DNA from 2 places in the Bradyrhizobium sp. USDA 4516 genome. Region 2 is predicted to be linked to the other one. Evidence: predicted binding sites of a transcription regulator. Region 2 holds the regulator's gene; the other holds the start of a gene.
The links. The regulator PhoB, encoded in region 2, activates phosphate uptake and scavenging genes when phosphate is short. The targets are predictions, from matches to a motif close to TGTCATNNANCTGTCAT.

Region 1 (5,191 bases), 6.3 Mb from region 2:
AAGGTCAAGAAGCCCTTCAAGCAGTCCGGCTTCGAAGACCCGGCATTCCGCGACGGCTATCGCGCGGCCTATGCGACAATCTACGAACGCAAGGACTACGCCGCCGCGATCGATCAGTTGCACGCACTCGGCCGCGATGATCAGCCGAACGTCGCGAACCTGATCGGCTACTCCTATCGCAAGCTCGGCGACTACAAGCAATCGCAAGCCTGGTACGAACGTGCGCTCAAGGCCGATCCGAACCACGTCCTGACGTGGAACTACTACGGCCTGTGGCAGATCGAACAGGGAAACCGCGACCAGGCGCAGTATCATCTGCAGCGGATCGCCGAGATCTGTGGCACTGACTGCGAGGAGTATCGGACGCTGGCGGCGGCACTGGAAAAGCCGCCGGGCACGAACCTCGTCTACTGAGCGCGTCGCGTAGCCCGCATGAGCGGAGCGACATGCGGGGGAGGACCGCCCCGGATGTCGCTGTCGCTCGTCCGGGCTATGCCTGTGAGCCGCTTTGTTCGCGTGTCCGTTTTTGCGGGAATTTCGCCGTTTTGGTCGACGTGACCGGCGAGTAGCTTGCGTGCCGGGCGACGCACGCGGATACGTTGAGATCGATCATCATGACCTGGCGGCTTCTCGCGTGGAGCGGCATCGCCGTTGCCGCGCTGGTTCCAATCATTGGCGGCATCTGGCTCTTCACCCTGCCCGCCGCATCGGCGTTCCGCGTTCCGCCTCCGATCGACAAGGCCGAGCAGGATGCAACGCTCGCGGCGCTGAAGCCGCCGAAGCGGTCGCGCCCGCTGATCGCGATGCTCGGCATCAACGACATGACCGAGACCACCGACTATCTGATGCCCTACGGCATCCTCAAGCGCGCGGATGTGGCCGATATCGTCACGCTGGCGACGGGACCCGGTCCGGTCGCGCTGTTCCCGGTGCTGAAGGTCGAGCCTGATGCGACCATCGCCGCATTCGATGCCGCACATGGCGACGGCGCCGACTACGTTATCGTGCCGGCGATGAGCCGCGACGACGATCCGGCGGTCATGCAATGGGTCCGGCAGCAGGCGGAGAAAGGCGCCGTGATCGTCGCCGTCTGCGCCGGCGCCAAGGTGCTCGCCTCGACCGGCCTGCTCGACGGCAGGCGCGCCACCACGCACTGGTTTTACCTGAAGAACTGGCGCAGCAAACATCCTGAGATCCGCTATGTCGCCGACCGCCGCATCGTGGTCGACCACGGCGTCGCGACGACGACCGGGATTTCGGCCTCGATGCCGATGTCGCTGACCCTGATCGAGGCGATCGCCGGCCGTACCAGGGCTGAGGCCGTCGCGCGCGAGATCGGCCTGCCCGGCTGGGACGCGCGGCATGACAGCAACGCCTTCAAGTTCACGCGTCCCTTCGCGCTGACCGCCATCCGGAACACGCTGGCGTTCTGGAACCGGGAACAACTCGGCCTCGCGCTTGCCCCCGGCGTCGACGAGGTCTCGCTGGCGCTGGTCGCCGACAGCTGGTCGCGCACCTACCGCTCGCATGCCGTGACCTTCGCCGCGACCGACGACGTCGTCACGACCCGCAACGGCCTGCGCGTCTATCCGCAGGTCGTAGCGCCGGATTGGTCCGCAGATCGTCTGCTGCCCGCGGTCGGCACCGCGCCGCCCGCGCAGGCGCTCGACCGGGCGCTTGCCGGGATCGAGACACGCTATGGCCGTGATACGGCGGACTTCGTCGCCATGCAGCTCGAATACCCACGGGCTGACGCCGTGCAGTGAGGGATTGCGTCCCCAACAACGTATTCGATCCTCCATCCGCCCCATTGTCATCTGCCTGTCATGAATTGTGCCGACACGTCAGCGCCGGACCAGTTCGGGGACACGCATGGATTATTTCAAACGCTTCAACTTCCTGTTCGCTGCGCCGGTGTTCGAGGCCGACGACCTCGAGGGCATCCGCTTCAACCAGATCATCGCCGAGATCGAGCGCTCCGGCTTCGAGGTGGTTCGCGCCCGCAAGCTGGAAGATGCCGAGATCGCGGTGCAGACCGATGCCGCGATCGGCTGCATGGTGGTCGATTGGGGCAAGAAGGGCCTTGAGGGCAAGACTGCGGCGCTGATCAACCTGATGCGCCGGCGCGGCCTCGACTTCCCGATCATCCTGTTGATCCGGCGCAAGCGGTTCGAGGACCTACCGGTCGAGGTGCTCGACTTCATCGACGGCTACGTGTTCCTGTCCGAGGAAACCCCGCCCTTCATCGCCAAGAACCTGATCTCCAGGCTGAAGCAATATGCCGAGAATTTGAAGACGCCGTTCTTCGGCGCGCTGGTCGACTATGCCGAGGAAGGCAACCAGCTCTGGACCTGCCCGGGCCACAATGGCGGCGTGTTCTACAGCCGCAGCCCAATCGGACGGGTGTTCGTCGAACACCTTGGCGAAGCGGTGTTCCGCGACGACCTCGACAATTCCGTGCTCGACCTCGGCGACCTCCTCACCCACGAAGGGCCGGCGCTGCGGGCGCAGAAGGAGGCGGCCCGGATCTTCGGCGCCGAGAAGACCTACTTCGTGCTCAACGGCACCTCGACCTCCAACAAGGTCTCGCTCGGCTCGCTGGTCACCGACGGCGACCTCGTGCTGTTCGACCGCAACAACCACAAGGCCGCGCATCACGGCGCGCTGCTGATCGGCGGCGGCATCCCGGTCTACGTGCCGACGGTGCGCAACGCCTGGGGCCTGATCGGGCCGATGCGCTGGGACCTGCTCGACGAGGGCACGCTGCGCGACCACATCCGCAAGCACCCGCTGGTCAAGGACGAGAACGCCTGGAAGAAGGAGCGTCCGTTCCGGGTCGCCGTGGTCGAGCAGTGCACCTATGACGGCACCATCCACTCGGCCGAGATGATCCTCAAGCGGATCGGCCATCTCTGCGACTACATCCTGTTCGACGAGGCCTGGGCCGGCTTCATGAAATTCCACCCGATCTATGCCGGCCGCTTCGCCATGGGACTGTCCGATCTCGGCCCCGAGGCGCCCGGCATCATTGCGACCCAATCGACCCACAAGCAGCTCGCGAGCTTCTCGCAGGCCTCGCAGATCCACATCCGCGACCGCCACATCAAGGGCCAGAAGCGCCGGGTCGAGCATCGCCGCTTCAACGAAAGCTTCATGCAGCACGCCTCGACGTCGCCGTTCTACCCGCTGTTCGCCTCGCTCGATGTCGGCGCGCAGATGATGAAGGGCCGCTCCGGCGAAGTTTTGTGGGACGACACGATCCGGCTCGGCATCGAGCTGCGCAAGAAGATCCGCGCCGTGAAGCGCGAGTTCGAGGAGAAGGAGACGCGCCCCGAGCGGCGCTGGTTCTTCGAGCCGTTCGTGCCGGATCGCGTGAAGATCCCCGACGTCGCGCGCGAGAACGGCGTGCACAATGTCGCCTGGGAGACGATCTCGACCGATCAGCTCGCGACCAATCCGTCCTACTGGCAGCTCAGTCCCGGCGAGACCTGGCACGGCTTTCCCGAGCTGACCGCGGGCTTCGCGATGACCGACCCGAACAAGCTCACATTGCTGACGCCGGGCTTCGATCACGCCACCGGCGCCTATGCCGATCACGGCATCCCCGCACCGGTGGTGGCGCAATATTTGCGGGAGAACCGCATCGTCGCCGAAAAGAACGACCTCAATTCCCTGCTGTTCCTGCTGACGCCCGGCGTCGAGGCCAGCAAGGCCGGCACGCTGGTCTCCGGGCTCGTCGCCTTCAAGAAGCTGCACGACGACAACGCGCTGCTCGAGGACGTCATCCCCGAATTCTTCCGCCGCCGCCCGCAACGCTACACCGGGGTGCGGCTGCGCGACCTCTGCGGCGACATGCACCGCTTCTTCCGCGACGGCGGCGTCAGCACGCTGCAGGCCAGGCAATTCCTGCCCGAGCACCTGCCCGAGATCGCGATGTCGCCGCGCCAGGCCGCACAATATCTCATCCGCAACGATGTCGACTATCTGCCGATCGACCAGATCTTCGGCCGCGTCGCCGCGACGCCGTTCGTGGTCTACCCGCCCGGCATCGCCACCATCGTGCCCGGCGAGCGGCTGTCGGAACGCAGCAGGCCAATGATCGATTACCTGAAGATGTTCGAGGCGAGCTTCAATGCGTTCCCGGGCTTCGAGGTCGAGGTCCAGGGCATCTACAAGGAGATCGACGACTCCGGCCGTGTCCGCTTCTACACCTATGTCGTGTCCGAATAGGCGAACGGACGCAACACAATGGAGAATGATCACAAGATCACCGTCCGTCCTTCCCGCGACAGCGACGTCGACGCCATGCTGTCGATCTACCGCCACCATATCCGCCGCGGCGTCGAGGAAAGCGTCGACGACAGCGGCACGCCGGAGCCCGACGATCTGCGCGACCGCCGCAAGAATCTGCGCAACACCCGCCTGCCCCACCTCGTCGCGATCTGCGACAGCGAGGTGGTCGGCTATGCCTATGTCGTGCTGTTTCGCAAGCGTCCGTCCTACCGCTACACGGTGAAGCATTCGATCTATGTGCATCACCGCTTCACCGGCCAGCGCGTTGGCGGCCGGCTGCTGCAGGAGTTAATCGACACCTGCGCCGCCGCCGGCTTCCGCCAGATGATCGGCTACATCGACAGCGACAACGCCGCCTCGCTCGCGCTGCACGACCGCTTCGGCTTCGCCCGCGTCGGGCATTTGCCCGGTGTCGCCTATCGCTATGGCCGCTGGTCCGACACCATGATGGTGCAGCGCTCGCTCGCCGCCGGCGCCACCGCCCCGCCGCCCCCCGCGCCGCTGTCGCGACGGTGATGGGCACGACACTTTCCATTCGTCGTCCCGGCGAAGGCCGGGACCCATAACCACAGGATTGGATTGGCAAGGAAGGCTGTGGCCCCAGCGTCGCGCAATAATCACCTTCGGTGGTTATGGGTCCCGGCCCCCCGTGCGCTATTGCGCACTAGGCCGGGACGACAGCGAATGTGTTGCGCGGCCGGTGAGTCATACACCGGCATTCTCGCGGCCTCTGCAGCGCGAGTTTTGCATTTCGTTTCGCCGCTCTGATGACAGAGGGCGCAGGGAAAGCCGGATGCCGATCGCACCCATGGGTCCCGAGTAATCCTGCAGGCTGCAAGGCGCAAGCGACCTGAACGCCCTACTCCAGCGTAAAGCCGACCCGCAGCGCCACCTGATA
Region 2 (5,191 bases):
AGCCTGTTCAACGCTGCGCTGATCCTTGCGATCATGGTGCTGCCCTTCATCACCGCGATCTCGGTCGACGTGTTCAAGACCGTGCCGCCGGTGCTGAAGGAGGCCGCCTACGGCATGGGCTGCACTACTTGGGAAGTCGTTCGCAGCGTCGTGATCCCCTACACCCGCGTCGGCGTGATCGGCGGCATCATGCTGGCGCTCGGCCGCGCCCTCGGCGAGACCATGGCGGTGACCTTCATCATCGGCAACTCGTTCCGGATCTCGTCGTCGATCTTCGCGCCGGGCACCACGATCTCGGCGGCGATCGCCAGCGAATTCGCCGAGAGCGACGGCCTGCACCAGTCCGGCCTGATCCTGCTCGGCCTGCTGTTGTTCGTGCTGACCTTCTTCGTGCTCGCCGGCGCGCGGCTGATGCTGATGCGGCTTGAAAAGAAGGCGGGGAAGTAACGCCATGAACCCGATCTACAAATCCCGCCGCCGCAGCGACATCGTCATCCGCGCACTCTGTGTCGGCGCGGCGCTGTTCGGCGTTACCTGGCTGGCGCTGATCCTGATCACGCTGCTCTATAACGGCCTTGCCGGCCTCAGCGTGCAGCTGTTCACCCAGAACACGCCGCCGCCCGGCTCGACCGAAGGCGGCTTGCTCAACGCCATCGTCGGCTCGGTCATCATGACCGTGATCGGCGTCGGCATCGGCGCGCCGCTTGGCCTGTTCGCCGGCACCTACCTCGCCGAATACGGCAAGCACGACAAGCTGACCTCGGTGATCCGCTTCATCAACGACATCCTGCTCAGCGCGCCCTCGATCATCATCGGCCTGTTCATCTATGGTGCGGTGGTGGTGCCGATGCGCGGCTTCTCGGCGATCGCAGGCAGCCTTGCGCTCGCGGTGATCGTGATCCCGGTCGTGCTGCGCACCACCGAGGACATGCTGCTCTTGGTGCCCAATCCGCTGCGCGAGGCCGCCTCCGCGCTCGGCCTGCCGCGTTCGCTGGTGATCAAGCGGATCGCTTATCGTGCCGCGCGATCGGGTCTGATCACCGGTGTGCTGCTGGCGACCGCCCGCGTCGCCGGCGAGACCGCGCCGCTGCTGTTCACCGCGCTGTCGAACCAGTTCTTCAGCCTGGATCTGACCAAGACGATGGCCAACCTGCCAGTGACCATCAACAACTTCGTGCAGAGCCCCTACGCCTACTGGAAAGAGCTGGCGTGGAGCGGCGCGCTGCTCATCACATTCACCGTGCTCGCGTTGAATATCGGCGCGCGTATCCTTGGTGCCGAAAGGGCCGCAAAATGACCGAGCTTTCCGTCTCCACGACTGCCGCAGGCCACATTCCCCAGGTTCCGCTGCCGGAAGCGCCGCCGAAAGTCACGGTGCGCAACCTCAACTTCTATTACGGCGAGCACCACGCGCTGAAGAACATCAACCTGACGCTCGGCACCAACCGCGTCACGGCGTTCATCGGCCCGTCCGGCTGCGGCAAGTCGACCCTGCTGCGCATTTTCAACCGGATGTACGACCTGTATCCGGGTCAGCGCGCGGTCGGCCAGCTGATGCTGGACCAGACCAACATTCTCGACCCCAAGCTCGACCTCAACTTGCTGCGCGCGCGGGTCGGCATGGTGTTCCAGAAGCCGACGCCGTTCCCGATGACGATCTACGAGAACATCGCCTTCGGCATCCGCCTCTATGAGAAGATCTCGAAGTCCGAGATGGACGACCGGGTCGAGAAGGCGCTGCGCGGCGGCGCGCTGTGGAACGAGGTCAAGGACAAGCTGAACGCCTCCGGCCTGTCGCTCTCCGGCGGCCAGCAGCAGCGCCTGTGCATCGCGCGCACCGTGGCGGTGCGCCCCGAGGTGATCCTGTTCGACGAGCCGTGCTCGGCGCTCGACCCGATCTCGACCGCCAAGGTCGAGGAGCTGATCCAGGAACTCTCCGAGGACTACACGATCGCGATCGTCACCCACAACATGCAGCAGGCGGCGCGCGTCTCCGACAAGACCGCCTTCATGTATCTCGGCGAGCTGATCGAGTTCGACGACACCAACAAGATCTTCACCTCACCGAGCGATCGGCGCACCCAGGACTACATCACCGGCCGGTTCGGTTGACCGGCGCATGATCCGGAAAAGTGGAAACCGGTTTTCCGATCAGGTCATGCTAAAATTCAGGACACGAAACCATGATCCCCGGGATCATGGTTGAGGGAGACAAGCGATGGCTTCTGAACATACCGCCAAGGCATTCGACAGCGACCTGCAGGAGTTGACCCGCCTGGTCGCCGAGATGGGCGGCCTGGTCGAACGAATGATTACCGAGTCGGTCGACGCGCTGATCCGTCGCGACGTCGCGCTCGGCAAGCGCGTGGTCGCCGCCGACATCGAGATCGACAATCTACAGCGCAACATCGAAGAGCGCGCGGTGCTGACGATCGCGCGCCGCCAGCCGATGGCGATCGACCTGCGTGAGATCGTCAGCGCGATGCGCGTCGCCACCGATCTCGAGCGGATCGGCGACCTCGCCAAGAACATGGGCAAGCGCGTCGCGGCGCTGGAGAGCGATTTCCAGCCGCTGAAGTTGATCCGCGGCCTCGAGCACATGACCGACCTCGTGCTGTCGCAGGTCAAGTCGGTGCTCGACGCCTATGCCGCGCACGACCTGCCGGCGGCGATGAACGTCTGGAAGGGCGACGAGGAGGTCGATGCGATCTGCACCTCGCTGTTCCGCGAACTGCTCACCTACATGATGGAAGATCCGCGCAACATCTCGTTCTGCATCCATCTGATGTTCTGCGCCAAGAACATCGAGCGGATCGGCGATCACGCCACCAATATCGCCGAGACCGTGTTCTACATGATCGAGGGCCAGCAGATCACCGACAAGCGCCCGAAGGGCGACATGACCACTTTTGCCACCACGGTGCCGGGCAACTGAGGCATGATCGGCAAGCACGGAACCGGCAAGAGCGAAACTGGACGATCCTCGCGACAAATCGTTTCCGCGGGGACTATGCTCAAGGAAGTAAGCGTTTCGGTTTGCGTCCGGGCAACGGATCACCACAGAGAAAGAACTTAAACCGATGAGCGCACGCATTCTGGTAGTCGAAGACGAGGAAGCGCTGACGACGCTATTGCGCTACAATCTCGATGCGGAAGGCTACGATGTCGAGACGGTGGGGCGCGGCGACGATGCGGATACAAGGCTGAAGGAGCGCGTTCCCGACCTCGTGGTGCTGGACTGGATGCTGCCGGGCCTGTCCGGCATCGAACTGTGCCGCCGCCTGCGGGCGCGGCCCGAGACCAAGCAGCTTCCGATCATTATGCTGACCGCGCGCGGCGAGGAAAGCGAGCGCGTGCGCGGGCTTGCCACCGGCGCCGACGATTACATCGTCAAGCCGTTCTCGGTGCCGGAGCTGCTGGCGCGGGTGAAGGGCCTCTTGCGCCGCGCCAGCCCGGAGCGGCTTGCGACCGTGCTGACCTACGGCGACATCGAGCTCGACCGCGAGAAGCGCCGCGTGGCGCGCTCGGGCCGTCCGATCGATCTCGGGCCGACCGAGTATCGCCTGCTCGAATTCTTCCTCGAGCATCCCGGCCGCGTGTTCAGCCGCGAGCAATTGCTCGACAGCGTCTGGGGCCGCGACATCTACATCGATGAGCGCACCGTCGACGTGCATATCGGCCGCCTGCGCAAGCTGCTCAATCCGGGCCGCGAGCAGGATCCGATCCGCACTGTGCGCGGCGCCGGCTACGCGCTCGACGACCGCTTTGCCAAGGCCGAGCCGCAGCCGTAACGGCCATGCGGCATTCATAAACCGCAACACGGCGTCGTCCCGGCGAAAGCCGGGACCCATACGCCGCGGCCAGCGCAATCGGCACGCGGCCAGACGGCTTTCTAACAACACCCATTCGTGGTTATGGGTCCCGGCCTGCGCCGGGACGAGGCCGGTGATGTAGCGGTAGCCCGGATGGAGCCGACGGGTCGCGCGAACGAGCGCCCCGTTGGCTCCATCCGGGCTGCGTCACACAAAAAAATCCCCGCTTTCGCGGGGATTTGTCTTTGAGGTCTTCCGTCGTTTTCCCGAGTGCTCACTTGATCTGCGGTTTCGCCGACGGCCGGCGGCGATCGGCGGCGGGCTGGTAGGCGACGCGCGAGTGATGCGCGCAATAGGGCAGGCCGCCGAGCGCTTTGCCGCCGCAGAAGAAGAATTCCGGGCTCGAGGGATCGCCGACCGGCCAGTGACAGGTGGCCTCGTTGAGCTCGAGCAGCGACAGCCGCTGGCTCATCGGCACCACATTGTCGTAGGAGATCGGATCGGGCTCCATCTCGGCCTCGAAGGCGTGCGCCAGCGCGGTGTTGCCGCGCGAGACCGGGCGCGCCACCCGCATCATGTGCTGGGCGGGGCGGGCCTTGCGCTGCCGCGGCGCGGCCGTGGAGGGTGCCTTGGCGCGGCCGGAGAGGCCGAGCCGATGCACTTTGCCGATCACGGCGTTTCGCGTCACATTGCCAAGTTCCGCCGCGATCTGGCTGGCCGACAGGCCGGACTCCCAGAGCTTCTTCAGCTGCTCGACGCGATCGTCGGACCAGGTCAATACAGTCATCGCATTCTTCCCTTCGCGTAGCGCCGGCCAATCATTGGAGCGGCGCTGCGAGCCAATCTGGACAAATATCCCTGCGGCCAGAATCCCTTAGCCCTCGCCGGGCACGGTGTTGCGCCCGAACGTTTACGCGAGACACAAAGGCTACTTAGAGGGTCCAGTACCGCCGCACGAGATGTCGTACCCGACAGGCCAAACGCTACAATATGGCGTGACTCTGGCGCAAGAGTCCGCGGTCGTGCGTCCACATGTTCCCACACAGTTAAGCATCGCGATGAGGCTTTTCCACCGCACCGGAATGCTCCGGATTGCGCTCGTTTCGCATTGCAGGAAGGCCACTTCGTGGCGATTGACACTTACCGACCGCAGCATAGAATGCCCGCCACGTGCCGCCCGCAAAGGCGGCCGTTTTGTTTTCCGAAGCTGGCCGTTGCTGCGCTGGCGTCAAGGCGCGCGGCAATTGTCGGCTTAAAAACCGTCAGTGATCGTCATGACCAACGCTGCCACGTCGCATCTGCTCCCCGTCTTCGCCAGGGTCGATCTCGGTTTCGAGCGCGGTGAGGGCGCCTGGCTGATCGCAACCAACGGCGACCGC

Region 1: a site for PhoB is predicted at 1,812-1,828, ahead of ACVI1L_RS39115 (Orn/Lys/Arg family decarboxylase). Genes of this name have one in related genera too.

Annotation. Positions count from the first base shown of each region.
Region 1 is NZ_JBSRXT010000001.1:8,429,039-8,434,229, forward strand. It holds gene ACVI1L_RS39105 (tetratricopeptide repeat protein) at 1-414, shown strand, start outside; gene ACVI1L_RS39110 (DJ-1/PfpI family protein) at 615-1,766, shown strand; gene ACVI1L_RS39115 (Orn/Lys/Arg family decarboxylase) at 1,873-4,230, shown strand; gene ACVI1L_RS39120 (N-acetyltransferase family protein) at 4,249-4,809, shown strand; gene ACVI1L_RS39125 (dodecin) at 5,153-5,191, opposite strand, start outside.
Region 2 is NZ_JBSRXT010000001.1:2,134,656-2,139,846, reverse strand. It holds gene pstC (phosphate ABC transporter permease subunit PstC) at 1-447, shown strand, start outside; gene pstA (phosphate ABC transporter permease PstA) at 452-1,297, shown strand; gene pstB (phosphate ABC transporter ATP-binding protein PstB) at 1,294-2,112, shown strand; gene phoU (phosphate signaling complex protein PhoU) at 2,219-2,935, shown strand; gene phoB (phosphate regulon transcriptional regulator PhoB) at 3,081-3,791, shown strand; gene ACVI1L_RS09960 (GcrA family cell cycle regulator) at 4,087-4,599, opposite strand; gene ACVI1L_RS09955 (aspartate aminotransferase family protein) at 5,087-5,191, shown strand, end outside.